Regions from separate parts of the Priestia sp. JSM ZJ58 genome, predicted to be linked through region 3. Evidence: riboswitches for the same ligand, from Rfam matches in the RefSeq annotation. Region 3 holds a riboswitch; each other region holds the start of a gene.

The links. A riboswitch is a leader RNA that binds a small molecule or an ion and turns the genes downstream of it on or off. The one in region 3 is predicted to bind cobalamin.
Region 1: it holds a riboswitch for cobalamin, as region 3 does, so the genes downstream of both, ACH6EI_RS11265 ((2Fe-2S) ferredoxin domain-containing protein) here and nikA (nickel ABC transporter substrate-binding protein) in region 3, are expected to answer to the same signal.
Region 2: it holds a riboswitch for cobalamin, as region 3 does, so the genes downstream of both, metE (5-methyltetrahydropteroyltriglutamate--homocysteine S-methyltransferase) here and nikA (nickel ABC transporter substrate-binding protein) in region 3, are expected to answer to the same signal.

Annotation. Positions count from the first base shown of each region.
Region 1 is NZ_JBISEM010000001.1:2,115,575-2,120,687, forward strand. Features, by position in the region: gene ACH6EI_RS11250 (cation:dicarboxylate symporter family transporter) at 1-741, shown strand, start outside; gene ACH6EI_RS11255 (M42 family metallopeptidase) at 849-1,886, shown strand; gene ACH6EI_RS11260 (hypothetical protein) at 2,239-2,397, shown strand; cobalamin riboswitch at 2,544-2,722, shown strand; cobalamin riboswitch at 2,841-3,020, shown strand; gene ACH6EI_RS11265 ((2Fe-2S) ferredoxin domain-containing protein) at 3,122-3,502, shown strand; gene cobJ (precorrin-3B C(17)-methyltransferase) at 3,516-5,113, shown strand, end outside.
Region 2 is NZ_JBISEM010000001.1:1,306,890-1,312,002, reverse strand. Features, by position in the region: gene metE (5-methyltetrahydropteroyltriglutamate--homocysteine S-methyltransferase) at 1-1,619, opposite strand, end outside; cobalamin riboswitch at 1,770-1,958, opposite strand; SAM riboswitch class I at 2,038-2,148, opposite strand; gene ACH6EI_RS06765 (hypothetical protein) at 2,229-2,480, opposite strand; gene ACH6EI_RS06760 (hypothetical protein) at 2,739-2,909, opposite strand; gene ACH6EI_RS06755 (metallophosphoesterase family protein) at 3,067-3,942, opposite strand; gene ACH6EI_RS06750 (hypothetical protein) at 4,089-4,337, opposite strand; gene ACH6EI_RS06745 (sugar porter family MFS transporter) at 4,481-5,113, opposite strand, start outside.
Region 3 is NZ_JBISEM010000005.1:101,272-106,384, forward strand. Features, by position in the region: gene ACH6EI_RS25375 (GNAT family N-acetyltransferase) at 1-439, opposite strand, end outside; gene nikA (nickel ABC transporter substrate-binding protein) at 509-2,050, opposite strand; cobalamin riboswitch at 2,194-2,384, opposite strand; gene ftsZ (cell division protein FtsZ) at 2,387-3,391, opposite strand; gene ACH6EI_RS25390 (tautomerase family protein) at 3,751-4,140, opposite strand; gene ACH6EI_RS25395 (hypothetical protein) at 4,308-4,466, opposite strand; gene ACH6EI_RS25400 (TRM11 family SAM-dependent methyltransferase) at 4,727-5,113, shown strand, end outside.

The sequences.
Region 1 (5,113 bases), on a different contig from region 3:
TTTTTTGAAGGCGTCTTGGATGCAATGTTTTGGGTAACTAATTTGGTGATGAAATTTGCTCCAGTAGGTGTATTTGCACTTATTGGTGTTAATATTATAAAGTTTGGTGTCGGATCACTTATTCCATTAGGGAAATTAGTGTTCGCCGTTTACTTCACCATGATTTTCTTTGTGCTTGTGGTTCTTGGAATTATTGCTAAAATGGCTGGAACAAGCATGTTTACGCTCATAAAAGTGTTAAAAGACGAGCTGCTTCTTGCTTTTACAACAGCAAGTTCAGAAGCCGTTTTACCATCTCTTATCAAAAAGATGGAAGACTTCGGTTGTTCTAAATCGGTTACATCGTTTGTTATTCCAACAGGCTACACGTTTAATTTAGATGGTTCAACCATTTATCAGGCGCTGGCATCGCTGTTTATTGCTCAAATGTACGGCATTGACCTTTCCATTATGGATCAAATTCAGCTCCTTCTTGTGCTAATGTTAACCTCAAAAGGGATGGCTGGTGTACCAGGGGCATCGTTTGTAGTTGTACTTGCTACGCTTGAATCTATGGGCTTCCCTCTTGAAGGCATGGCATTTATTGCAGGAATTGACCGCATTCTTGATATGATGCGTACCACAGTTAACGTAGTAGGAAATGCTTTAGCTGCAATTGTAATGTCCAAGTCTGAAGGCGAGTTTGATAAGCAAAAATCATTAAATTACACAAATGAATTAAAGAAATCAAACATAGCTTAAAACAAAAAAGCCGGGCAGCTGCCTGGCTTTTTTGTTTGGAGCTGCCTGTTATCTTTTTTGAAACATATGGTAAAATAAAAGAAATGAGAGACAAAGGAAGTGTCATAATGACGGAAACTGTTCAGTTAATTAAAAAGCTTGTTTCGATTCCCAGTCCTTCTGGAAATACAGAAAAGGTGATTTCATTTGTCGAAGACTATGTAAAAGAGCTAAATATTCAAACGTATCGCAATCGAAAAGGAGGCTTAGTCGCTACTATTCCCGGTAAAGATACGGATCATCACCGCATGCTGACGGCTCATGTCGATACATTAGGTGCTATGGTAAAAGAAATCAAACCGAGTGGACGTCTGAAAATCGACTTGATTGGAGGGTTCCGCTACAATTCCATTGAAGGAGAATATTGTGAAATCGAAACGTCAGCAGGAGAAGTATTTACAGGGACCATCCTTATGCATCAAACATCTGTTCATGTGTATAAAGATGCAGGTAAAGCTGAGCGAAATCAAGATAATATAGAAATTCGATTGGATGAAAAAGTACATAGCGCAGAAGATGTTCGCAGTCTTGGAATTGAAGTCGGCGACTTTGTTTCGTTTGATCCTCGTGTAGAAATAACAAAAAGCGGTTTTATTAAATCTCGTCATCTCGATGATAAAGCAAGCGTAGCTTTATTGCTTCAGCTCATGAAAACAATTCAAGAAGAGCAGATCGAACTGCCATACACTACGCACTTTCTTATTTCAAATAATGAAGAAATTGGATACGGAGGAAATTCTAATATTACGCCTCAAACGGTAGAATACTTAGCGGTTGATATGGGTGCCATGGGAGATGGACAATCTACTGATGAATACACCGTGTCTATTTGTGTAAAAGATTCAAGCGGCCCATATCATTACGGTTTGAGAAAGCATTTGGTGGAGCTAGCTAAGCAGCATGATATTCAGTACAAATTAGATATTTATCCGTTTTACGGATCAGATGCTTCTGCTGCTATTCGTGCCGGGCATGACATCGTACACGGCTTAATTGGTCCAGGAATTGATTCTTCTCATGCGTTTGAGAGAACGCATCAAGATTCATTAAACCATACGTACAAGCTTCTTTACCACTATGTGCAATCGAACATGGTTCTGCTTTAAGAAAGGAATATTTAATTAGTGTATTTTTATGCAAAACAAAGAGCAGGACGGGACTGTGATGTCTGTACTTTCCTTTCCTAAAAAAGAAGCCGGCTGTCCGGCTTCTTTTTTTAATAAATACTATATATTTTTTTACTGGTGAAGCAACAGTTGGTAAAAAAAGCACCTTTTTTAAAGAGGTATAATACGGCTTAAACCTTTTGTACATTTTGTTCATTTACAGAAGTTAAAATGTTTTTAAATTTTTAAAAGTTTCTTGTGACAAGTTTTGTAGAATGGGTTTTCAAAAGGATATGGTTTCGTCATAATGTGGATATAGCGATCACTACAATAATCGGAGGCGAATCTTTTCATGTGGGTACTGACGGTATATGCTGGAAAAGAAATGAAAATGTTTGAATTTGAAACTGAAACGCAGGCGAGAGAAGCTTTTGCAAAAACAAATGGCTGTAAAGTTCTTTCAGAAGTCGTGTATTATAATGATCCTCATTTAACATTAGTAGCTATATAATGAAAAAACAAGAGCTGACTTTATGCTCTTGTTTTTTCATAGCTTCTTGTATCTTACGAAAAGAATAGAGTTGAAATAAAAAAAAATGTACGCTATGATATGGTAGTTACTTCTATTATTCTGATAGTTTAAAAGGTTCATATATATCAAACAGCAACAGTAAAGATGCCAAGAAGGCTTAATAGGGAAACTGGTGAAAGACCAGTACTGCCCCCGCAACTGTAAGTGTGGACGAACGAGTATAACCACTGTGGAAAAATCACGGGAAGGTTCTCAAGTAGAATGATACACAAGTCAGGAGACCTGTCTTTATTGTGAAGTTTCTATTTCTCCGGGGAGCGGGAAGGGAAACGTTGGCTTAAAGTGGCATTCGTGTACACTTTTATTCTGACGTTTTACCCGCTCGCATATTAGCGAAGCGGGTTTTTCTCGTAGCACAAAACTACATATCGTGCAAAAAAGGTGCGCAATGTTCACATTGCGTTAAATGGGAAGTCTGGTGTGAAGCCAGCGCGGTACCCGCCACTGTGAAGAGGAGCTGATTGCATATGCCACTGTATTCGGGAAGGCGCAATCAAGTGATGAATCGAAGTCAGGAAACCAGCCTTTTTCTAATGCGAAGCTTACCCTACGGGATATAGGTGGAAGTGCAAAAACTTAGTTTGAATTTTTCTGCGCCTCTATCATTGATAGAGGCGTTTTTTTAGTAAAGGAGCGAATAAGTGTGACGACGTGGAACTTAAATGGAACAAAACATCACGTATTGATTTGTAATGGAAGCAGCTGTATGAGAAAAGGTGGAGAAGAAGCCACGCAAGCTATTCGAAATAAAGTGACTGAACTGAATCTAGATGAAGCGGTTCACACAACCCGTACGCGCTGTAACGGAAGATGCAAAGATGCTCCTGTAGCTATCGTGTACCCTTCAGGAGATTGGTACAAGCAGGTCACTGAAAACGTAGCTCATCGAATTGTTGAAGAACATTTAGCAGGAGGCTGCAGTATAAAGGAATCACTTATTTATGAATATGATCAAAACGGTTTTGTTTCTCCGGAAAAGAGTGACTCCATAGAAGGAATTGACAAAGTAAAAAGTAACGCATAAAGGAGGAGCTAGCATGAAAGGTAAACTGTTAGTTATTGGATTCGGCCCAGGAAGCTTTGAACATATTACACAGCGAGCAAGAGAAGCCATTCAAGAAAGTGATATGATCATTGGTTATAAAACCTATGTGGAATTAATTCAAGGACTATTAACGAATCAGCAAATTATTAGTACAGGAATGACCGAAGAAGTAAGCCGTGCACAAGAAGCCGTAAAGCAAGCTGAAGCGGGAAAAACCGTGGCGGTCATTTCAAGCGGAGATGCAGGAGTATACGGAATGGCCGGCCTTGTGTATGAAGTGTTGATTGAAAAAGGATGGAAAAAAGAAACGGGCGTAGAGCTGGAAGTGATTCCTGGCATTTCGGCTATTAATTCATGCGCATCCCTCCTTGGGGCGCCCGTGATGCATGATGCCTGTACGATTAGTTTAAGTGACCACCTTACGCCTTGGGAGTTAATCGAAAAACGAATCGAAGCAGCTGCACAAGCAGATTTTGTAGTAGCTTTTTATAATCCGAAAAGCGGAAGACGCACAAGACAAATTGTGGAAGCGCAAAGGATTTTATTAAAATACCGTTCCCCCGATACGCCTGTTGGTCTTGTGAAAAGCGCTTATCGTGACCGTGAAGAAGTGGTAATGACCAATTTAAAAGACATGTTAAATCATGAAATAGGCATGCTGACTACCGTTGTTGTCGGAAATTCATCTACGTTCTTTTACGATGACTTAATGATTACACCGCGCGGGTATCAGCGTAAATATACCCTCAACCAAACAGAGCAGCCGCTAAGACCGCATCAGCGACTTCGAAAAGAAGCAGAACCATGGGCTCTTGATCAAGAGGAGACTGTAAAGCAAACGGCTTCAGCTATTGAAGATGTTCAGAACACAAAAGAAGAAAAAGCAGCTTCACGAGCTCTGGCAGAAGAAGCGCTTCAAGCAATTTTAGGTGAAACTACTTCACCGGTCGTACACCAGCCAATTGAGTCTATTTTTGAAGTGGCAGTTAGTCCAGGGCTTGCAAATAAGAAGTTTACGCCCGTTCAAATGACAACACTAGCAGAAGTTGTTGGTGAAAAAGGTACGATGGAGTATACGCCTGACCATCAAATCAAACTGCAAATTCCAACGGCTCAGCCAGATGTGATTATTAAAAAGCTCCAATCAGCTTCCTTTTTACTATCTCCAGTCGGAGACGTGTTTACAATTAAAGCGTGTGATTTTTGTGATGGAGAAAAAAGTGACGCCATCCCGCATACGGAACAATTACAAAAGCGTCTCGGTGGAATGGACATGCCAAAAGAGCTGAAGCTTGGTATTAATGGATGCGGTATGGCCTGTTACGGTGCTGTTCAAGAAGATATCGGCATTGTCTACAGAAAAGGTGCGTTTGACTTATTTTTAGGGGCTAAAACGGTTGGACGAAACGCCCATTCAGGTCAAATTGTGGCGGAAGGCATAGCGCCCGATGACATTGTTGAAATAGTGGAGAACATTGTCCATGAATATAAAGAAAAAGGTCATCCAAATGAGCGGTTTCATAAATTCTTTAAGCGTGTGAAGAATGTTTATGGATTCGACTATCAAGATATAACACCAAAAATAAAAGT
Region 2 (5,113 bases), on a different contig from region 3:
ATTGTCATCGCCTGCTCGTACGAGACATCTCCGTAAATAAGCGGCGGCTTCACGCAGCGAGAACCGTATGATTGCACCCAGCCAAACTTCGTAAACTGAAAACCTCCTAATTTTTCACCGAAGTATTCAACCATGTCCGTGCGCTCAAACTCTCCGTGCACAAGGACATCTAAGCCGATGTTTTCTTGAATTTCAATCCATTTTTTGATTTCAGCGTTAATGTACGCTTCATATGCTTCATCGCTTAACTCTCCTTTACGCCACTTCAGACGCTCTTTTCGCACTTCTTTTGTTTGCGGAAAGCTTCCAATTGTTGTCGTTGGAAGAAGCGGCAGTTGAAATGCTTCTTGCTGAACGCGTTGACGTACGTCAAACGGCGCTTGGCGCTCCGCTTTATAGCTGTGCAGCTGCTTCAGCTCTTTTTGAACGTCTTGATGGTTTCGAAAAGATGATCCATTTAATGCTTGAATCGCTTGTTTGCTTACACTTATTTCTTTTTCAATTGCTTCTTTTCCTTGCTGCACCGCTTTTGTTAAAAGCGTGATTTCCTTCAGCTTTTCATCTGCAAAAGACAGCGCGTTTTTTAGAATTGGCTCAATGGTTTTTTCGCTTTTCACCGTGACAGGAACATGTAATAAACTTGATGAAGGCTGCAGAATCAAACGGTCTTTTGATACAGCTTCTTCAATTTCACTGATTGTTAAAAGCTGTTCGTCCAAGTTTTCACGCCAAATGTTTCGTCCGTCAATCACTCCTGCTGCCAGCACTTTATCAGTTGGAAAACCATATTTATTAAGCGCCGTGAGATTTTCGCCTCGGTCATGTACAAAATCCAATCCAATTCCGTGAACAGGAAGAGCAACTACTTCTTTATAGTAATCTACGCTGTCAAAGTACGTCTGCAAAATGACTTTTACATTCGGTGCCGCTTTTTTCAAAGCTTCATAGACTTCTTTATACAGTGCCAGGTCTTCTTTTGATAGCGTTGTAGCTAAAATCGGCTCATCTATTTGTACCCACTCGACCCCTTCTGCCTCCAGCTCCGCTAAGATTGTTGCATAAAGAGGAACAAACTGTTCAACTACTTTTTTAAACTCACTTTTTTTATATCCTTTTGACAGCTTCACAAATGTTACTGGACCTAAAATAACGGGTTTGCCTTTGATATTCAGCTTTTGTTTTGCTTCTTTGTAAAATTGAAGCGGACGATTTTCTACAAGGGCAGGCGTACATTCGTCAAGCTCTGGTACGATATAGTGATAATTTGTGTTAAACCATTTTGTCATCGTAGAGGCTACCGCACCTTTTGTTCCTCGGGCGATGTCAAAATACGTTTCAAGGGATACCGGGCCTCCGTTATATTCAAAGCGCTTTGGCACCAAACCAAACATAGCGGCTGTATCTAACACGTGATCGTATAAGCTAAAATCGCCGACTGGAATTAATTCAATTCCTGCGTCACGCTGTTTTTTCAGATGCCCAAGACGAAGAGCTTCAATTTCCTGAAGAAAGATATCTTTCTCTATCTTTCCTGCCCAAAACTGCTCAAGCGCTTTTTTCCATTCTCGTTTTTCACCAATTCTTGGATAACCTACATTTGAACTTTTTACACTGCTCATTTTTTCCACTCCCTATATATTTTTTTATCGCTAAACTAAAAAATCTCCCTTTTCGAAATGAAAAGAGAGATGATACGCATACTTAACTAAAGTTGAGATAGCCTGTTTTTCTCAACACGTATTCCTCACTCCTCTCTATATCCCGTAGAGCTTAAGTGCATACAACAGGCAGGTCTCCTGACTTAGGTTCATCGCTTCCTATCCCTTCCCATTTCAACATGAAACAGTGGTTAATAAGTTGCTCCCCATTACAGTGGCGGGACCGCGCCGGCTTTTCACCGGTCTTCCCTTTTAAGCTGCGTACATTCGTTACACAGCACCTGATGCATTTCTATGAAATTGTTCATTCAAAACATATTCACATAAAATAAAAAGCCTCTCTATCATGAATAGAGAGGCATAGTATCTATGAAATCCTCTCTTATTTTTCAAAGCTGTACGCTTTGCAGGATGTAGCACCTTTTTAACAAGATTGTTAAATGGTTGCCGGGCTTCACAGGGCCAGTCCCTCCGCCTCTCTCAATAAGAGTTTTAATTGTTTATAATATTTTGAATGTAGAGTCATCTTAACACCTTACATTTATGTTGTCAAAAGAAATTTCAAAAAAATTAGTTTTCAGGAGGCGTTGACGCTAATTTTTGCCTTAATAATTTGTAATCATCTTTTCGATGTGTTTCGATCAAGTCTTTTGCTCCTTGATGATACCCTGAAGAATAGATGTACTCTACCGCCGTTTCGATAAGCATTCTCTTTTCTTCCGCACATTCTCGGTCCATTAGGGGGAACAGTCTACCTAAAAGGTCATTTAAATCTTCCTTAATAAAACGATTGAGTCCTTCTTGCATCTTTTCGTTTGCCATGATAGCTCCTCCATTTGCTGTGTATGTTTTAAGCCTCTATAAACACGCATTTCACTGTGAATGTTAAGATAAAGTTAAGTCATTAAACAGTATATCAAGTGAATGTTTTTCTTCAATTACATATGTAATACAAATATATGACAAATATAGAGAATATATCATCATTCATTATCTATTATAACGTTTGACTGAGCCTTCTGCTACAAGGTTTCGTACGGTTTTCCAAAAGAGGTTGAGACATAACCAAGTGAATCCAATCTAAAGGCAAATGGGATACATGAGCTGAATCGCTTGTGACACCGCAGTTGATTTCCGTACAAGACTTCGCTTTCCGCGGGCGGTCGCTGAGCCTCCTCGTCGCATACGCTCCTGTGGGGTCTCACGTGTTCCGCTTTTCCCGCAGGAGTCTTCGTCTTGTCCTCCAATCACCTGCTAGAAAGACCTATACACATGAAATCTACGTTTACCCTAATAAAAAAATGAACCACTAATCAAGATGCTTGATTAGTGGTTCATTTTTCATTTCGCCTAAAACCCTTTTGTCCCAGCCTCTTTTTTTTGAACCTAGCTTTCTACTTTCTTGTTTTTACAAACAACTTCTTCGAGGTCGTCCAAAATCCTTCCAAAGAAGAGGTCCTAAAATGTCGTACCGGCTAACAAAAAACTCCGTAAAATTATAATTATTTAAAATTAAAGGCGGTTCAAAATCAAGGGGAGCACCCGCGCCTCCTGATAATACAAAATCAGTACCTCTTCCAAGCGTAAACGACCCGTTTCTGTTTTTTCTAATAAACTGCTCGTCATACGCATGCACGTGGCTGACTAACACTTTTTTCACGCGATGTTCTTGAATTAAATCAAAAAATTCTTGACTTTGAGGAGTCGTTACAGGAAAACCTCCCAGGTCTGACCACCGGCCAATATTTGGCTGCGCATGCATGGCTACAACGGTATTACGAGGAGCATCCTCTAGCTGCTGCTCTAAATAATTCAGCTCTCTATCTGTAAATCCATATATTTTATTCTTGGGGCTGATGATATTATTTAATGCGATGCACCGGAAGTTAAAGACAGGAATATCAATGACCCAGTGCACTTTTCCGATAGTGGCTCTGAAGTTTTCGAGGTTGCTTTCTTCAAGGTTTAATTCATCGTGATTCCCTACGCATACAAACACGGGAATGTTTGGTGCTATTTTTTCGACAACTTTAACAAAGTGCTCCAAATACCTCTTTTCTCCTGTATACACGGTGTCTCCCCCATGAATAATAAACAGCGGATTCAATTCCACCGCCTTTTTTAACACAAGCTCAAATTCACCGCTCATCGTGTAACAATTATCGTTTGGTCCGTCACCTCTGCTGTCGCCCATAAAAACAAAGTTGAATGGATCTCTCGGATTTAATTGTTTAATTCTTTGCTTTAATAACTTTTCAGAACGTTCATGAAGCGTCAAATTCATCAACTAGTTAATCCTCCTATTACTAAATAAAATTGGTTAAAAGTAAACAAGCTTACTTATTTATATGGAAATTTGCTGATGAAGGTCACTATCTTCTTGTAAGCAGAACGCACATTTAAATGAGTTTCCATAGCTTATCTATTCTTTCATTTTGTTAAGCACGGATAAGACAACATAAAAGCTAGAATCTCAGTATCTATTAATAAGAGCTGGAGCATAATCCAAAGACGAACAAAGGCCGACATGAGCTGAACCGCTTGTTGCCCCGCAGTTGATTTCCGTGCAAGGCTTCGCTTTCCGCGGGCGGCCGATGAGCCTCCTCGTCGCTTGTGCGCCTGCGGGGTCTCATCTGTTCCGCTTTTCCCGCGGGAGTCTTCGCCTTGCTCTCCAATCAACTGCTAGAAGAAATGAAACAGCTGAAACCTGCGTTCACCATAAAAAACGAACCACTAATCAAACACTTTGATTAGTGGTTCGTTTTTCACTTCAGCTAAAATATTTTTATCTCAGCACCTTACATTTAAAACATTTACGACAATTAAACATATTTATTACGCTCAACTGGACTTAACGAATTTCTTTCAGAACGAGCTGCCATGTCTGTTTCAATTTGCTCTAGGCTGCGCCCTTTAGTTTCGATAACTACAAAGCGTATGAAGAATAATCCGAGAATACAAATGATCCCAAACGTTGAAAAGATCACACCTAAGCTAAACTGATCGGCTAATATAGGAAACACAAGCCCTACTGCAAGCGATCCTGTCCAGTTAAAGGCAGATGAAATACCAGCACCGATTCCGCGCACAGAAAGCGGGAAAATTTCTCCTACAATGATCCACGTAAGCGGCGCCCAAGAAAACGCATAGCACAGGATAAAGCAGCAAAGTGCAATTAACGTAACCCAGTTAACAACGGATTCATTAACGCCTACTGCTCCAAGAATAGCCGGTGTAAAAAAGGAAAGAGCCATTCCCGCACCGCCAACCGTAAGAATGGTACGGCGGTTGAATTTATCAACAAACTGCAGAAAAATAAGTGTTGTCACAACGAAGATTACCCCAACGATGACCGTAAAACCAGCAGCTACCTGCGGCGCTAAACCAACTTGACGAGCAATGCTTGTTGCATAATAAACAATTGAGTTTGAGCCTTGAATCTGCTGGAAAGTTGC
Region 3 (5,113 bases):
AAGCCCAAAAAGGAATAGCGCCAGGTAAAAAAGGATGAGTATGCAGATACAGCGTGTCATAAAAATGACTTTGGGCAAATTGTTCAACTGCTTTTAACAGCTGCTGTCCAATGCCTAGACGCCGGTACGCTGGATCGACATAGCATTTTACAATCTCAGCTGCAGTTCTATGTTCATATCGCTCTTTTAATGCATGAAACCGTCCATCGTAAGCGTATAAACCAATGGTTCCAATTACTTGTTGATTTTCCGTAACAGCTGCAAAAAAAGCAGCGTCTTTCGCTTGAACGTAATGTTCATTAAAATGAAGCAAATCCACAGGAAGCCGATTTTTTTCCAGCATAGGAAATAGCTCATTCCGCATATTCATGACAAACTGAATCACTTCAGCATCCTTTTCTTTTACTTCTTTAATTTGATACATTTGTACTTCATGCACGTTTACTGTCACATCCTTTTAGCGATCATTGTATACTTTTTCTTTTCTCTGCTTATGCTGCAATGTTAACTACGGCGTTACGTCTAAATGCTGAGTCAGCATATAATACTCGCTTGGATTTGTTGTCCAGTTTTTCACTTTTTGATTATAAGCAACAACAATGTTTGGATGTACAATCGATGACGTCAGCATTTTTCTATTAATCAAAGCGGTTGCTTGTTTGGCTAACTGATCTCGTTTTGCGTCATCTACTGTTGAATTTAACTGTTCTATCATTTTTGTTAGCGTATCATCATTAATCCGGCTGGCATTTAAACCACCGCCGGGCAAATAGTTCGTACTTAAATAATAGCTGGCATCTCCTCTAGGTGCTGTGATAAGGCTGTACAATGCTAAATCCCAATCATCTTTTGCCATTACATATTCATCGCTATCTTCAACTAGGTGAATCTTAATAGTAATTCCTAACTCTTTGGCATTAGACTGTATAAGCTGAGCAATTAAAGGCAGTTCTGGCAAAGAACTATATGTGACAAGAGAGAGCGATAGTGGCTTTCCATTTTTGATTGCTTTGTCATTTTTGATTTGATAGCCTGCTTTCTCTAAATATTTTTTAGCAGATGTCATACCTCTTTGCTCATTAGCAGTACTATCAGCAAAAGGAAATTGGGGTAAAAATGGACCTCGAGCCGCTGCCGCTTGATTGTTCATGATGCTGCTAACAATTTCTTTTCGGTTCAATAAGGTATCGATAGCTTTTCTTACATTTTCGTCTTTTAATGCGTCATTAGTTTGATTGTAAAGCAATAAATGGGTGCGCACACTAGGTACTCCACTTACTTTAAAAGACGGATCTGTTTGTAAAGTGCCCAAGCTTTCTAAAGGCGGGCGATAAATAATATCGGCTGTTCCAGATTGAAGAGCAGCAACTCGCGCATTAGCATCTTCGTTAAATCCAAAGATCGCACTTTTCAATTTCACTTTTCCACCCCAATAATTTTCATATCTTTCTAATTTTACTTGATTTCCTTGATCAAAAGACAAGACGCGAAATGGACCCGTACCAATGGGCTTCTTAGCTATATTAGAAGCATTAACATCTATAATAGCTGTATTTGGATGCACTAATTCAGAAGGAAATTTAGGCATTGGTTCTTTTAATGTAATTGTCAGCGCATGACTGTTCGCTTTCATTTCTTTAATATTTAAAGCGTTTTTCATCGCATAACTTTGGTCTATCGTTCTTTGAAGAGAAGACTTAACGGCATTTGCATCCAGCGCTTTTCCGTTTTGAAACGTGATGTTCTTTCTTATCATAAATGTCCATGTAAGGCCGTTATCTTTCGTTTCCCACTTTTCAGCAAGCCAAGGCTTTATTTTTAAATCGTCGTTGATTTTAACAAGCGTCTCCCCTACTCCCCCACGAACTGCTGTATAATTATCGTCCGTATGAGGATCAAGCGTTGCAGATGTAAAATTAAATAAAAACGTCACACTTTTATCCGTTTTCTTTCTTTCTTTTATACTTACGCTCTCTTCATTAGGAGCGCAAGCAGTGAGGCAAAGTAACATGAGAAATATCATAGATACAAGTTTTTTATTATTTATCATTCATTTTTCCACCTTCTATTTTAATACACAAAAAAAGCACTTCTAAAAAGAAGTGCTTGCCTTCACAACAAATTCAGATAAACGTATCCCTTGTTTATCGTATTTTTGATTCTGCCAAAACACCTCCCTATCCTCGTAGGTTATTGTGTGCTGCGATTTATGGCAGGTCTCCTGGCTTCAAGTCACTGCCTTATACCGCCTTCCCGTCTCTAAATAGACAGTGGCTTTTTGACATAAGGCTCCTTGTTACAGTGGCGGGACCGCTCCGGATTTTCACCGGATTCCCTTTTAAGGCAATTGAAAAACAATTGCCACCATAAAAGCTGGTTATTTAATTTAGTAGCGTGCTCTTGAAACTCTAGAAGTGGAAGCTGATGGTGAAATATCTTTATCATCAAATCCAGTGGCAATAACGGTTACCATCATTTCGTCCTTTAAATCTTCATTAATCACAGATCCAAAAATCATATTTAAGTCCTGATCAGAAGCGGACGTGACAATATCTGCTGCTTCCTGTACTTCGTAAAGACTCAGGCTGCTGCCGCTCGTAATGTTCAGCAGCACGCCTCTTGCTCCATCAATCGATGCATCTAGCAGCGGACTAGAAATCGCTTTTTTCGCTGCTTCAATTGCTCGATCTGATCCCGAAGCTCGTCCGATACCCATAAGCGCAAATCCTTGATTAGACATAATTGTTTTTACATCAGCAAAGTCAAGGTTAATCAGCCCTGGAACAGCGATTAAATCTGAAATACCTTGAATACCTTGGCGAAGAACATTATCTGCTTCACGGAATGCTTCAAGCATAGGTGTCTTTTTATCAACGATTTCAAGCAAACGGTCGTTTGGAATGACAATAAGGGTATCTACCGATTCATTCATCGCAGTAATACCGCCTACTGCTTGCTTGGTACGTTTATTTCCTTCAAACTTGAAAGGACGAGTAACTACTCCAATTGTTAAAGCATTTAGTTCACGGGCAATTTGGGCAATAACCGGAGCTGCTCCAGTACCAGTGCCTCCCCCCATGCCAGCTGTTACGAATACCATATCTGCGCCTTGCAGTACTTCTTGAATTTGCTCTCTGCTTTCTTCTGCAGCTTCTCTTCCTACTTCTGGATTAGCTCCTGCACCTAATCCTCGCGTTAATGCCGCACCAATCTGCATTTTCACATCTGCTTTAGATAAATTAAGCGCCTGAGCATCCGTATTAACGGCGATAAATTCTACCCCTTGTACACCATGTTCAATCATACGGTTAACGGTGTTATTTCCTCCACCGCCGACTCCAATTACTTTAATTCGCACTAATGGCGATACATCTCCATCAAATCCAAACATTCTAAGTTCCTCCTCAATGATCAAAATTACTTTCTCTTATTATCCGAAAAAACACGTGAAGAACCTTTTACTCCTATGTTTAACGCGTAACTGTTCTTTTGTTTTACAGATTTTATACATTTCTCTTTTAACCTTTAAATCTTTACATCTTTATGTAAAATTATTGTTGTTCCGAAGTTAGTACGCCGAACTCTTTTTTGGTTTTCCCACTCAAAACGGTATATAAGCTTATTGTATCATTCATTTGACAGATGTCTGTATTTAATTTTGAGTAAGATGTGACTAAGAGAATAATATTTTTATAGACAAAATGAGAAAAAGCCCTTAGAAATAAGGGCTTCTCTAGATAATAAACCATTTTATAATTTCCCAGTTAAGAATTGAGCTTCTCCCATACCAAAGCTCCAGTCAGCATTACCGTTTTCAACAATTGAAATCATAATGTCGCTTGGCTGAATTCCGCAGCTTTCTCCCAGCTCTTTTACAATTAATTTGTAAAGAGCTTGTTTTTGCTCTTCTGTTCGCTGTTTGCTCGTCACACTTATAATAACCAAATCCTTGCTTCTCTCAAAGCCAAGACCTGTATCTTCAATAATCATTTCATGAGCAGGATGCTGATGTACAATTTGATAACGATCGCGTTCTGGGACGCCAAAGGCTTCTAGCATCGCTCGATGAGTAGCGTCTAGTAATGTTTTTAACTCTTTTTCGTCTCTTCCTTCTATTACATCAAATCTAAGTAATGGCATACTAAGTAACCTCCAGCTTTTTGTCTAATGTATTATTGCTTTATCATATCACAACTATCATTTGTAAAAAAAAGATACGCTATTCACAATGTGCTCTCTAGTGAAAGAGACCTCAAACTCTTCAATAAAAGCTGAACCTAATAAAAAGAAATGAGCAGCATAACGGCTCATTTCATTAGTACAAAAATATTTATAATAAGAGCTAAAATACATGCAGATACAATGGCAATGAGTACGTTCATCACAAGGTTTTGCGAGGATGTTTTAGCTTGTTTTTTCATATCAGCCCGACTCATCTGTTGCTTTTCATGATCACTTTTAGACATCACGTAGCCTCTCCTATTCATCAAAATGTCAGCAGTGTATAAATGATTTTTGAGAAACCTTGATCCAGTTCTTTTGTATAAACAGCAGCACATGCAGGTTATCATCAGTTATTTTAGCATGTTTTGTCAAATAAGTGGACTATGTAGCGCTTCAATTTAGTATTCACAGCCAAATATATTTAAATTCGTTGCTTTTCTCTTCTTTTCTCGCTATTGTTTGAGAAGAAGGATAATTAGATACGATAAAGGATGATACGATATTGAATAACCATACGCAGCTGCCTCAGTATATCTACACATACGCATGCAGCGAAGAGGAACTCTCACTATGTCAATTAGAGAGACGCTCTCTTTTTGAAATTGAAACTGAGAAACCTATCATAAAAAGCGCCGTTAAACTTGATCCAAGCAGAAGCCCTTTTATCAAAGAGCGATTAGATATTATGTATGAATCAGATGACCTTGCAGATATTTGCAAACAAGTAGAAGATATTGACCTTGGAGATCAAACATTTAAACTCATTTTTATGAAAATTAATGACTTAGAAAAAGATCAAAAAATAAGCTATAAAGGTCAGCGTGCGATTGAACGTGATGTGGGTTGGCATTTTGTAGCAGAAGCAGACTTGCATAACCCTGACCATTTG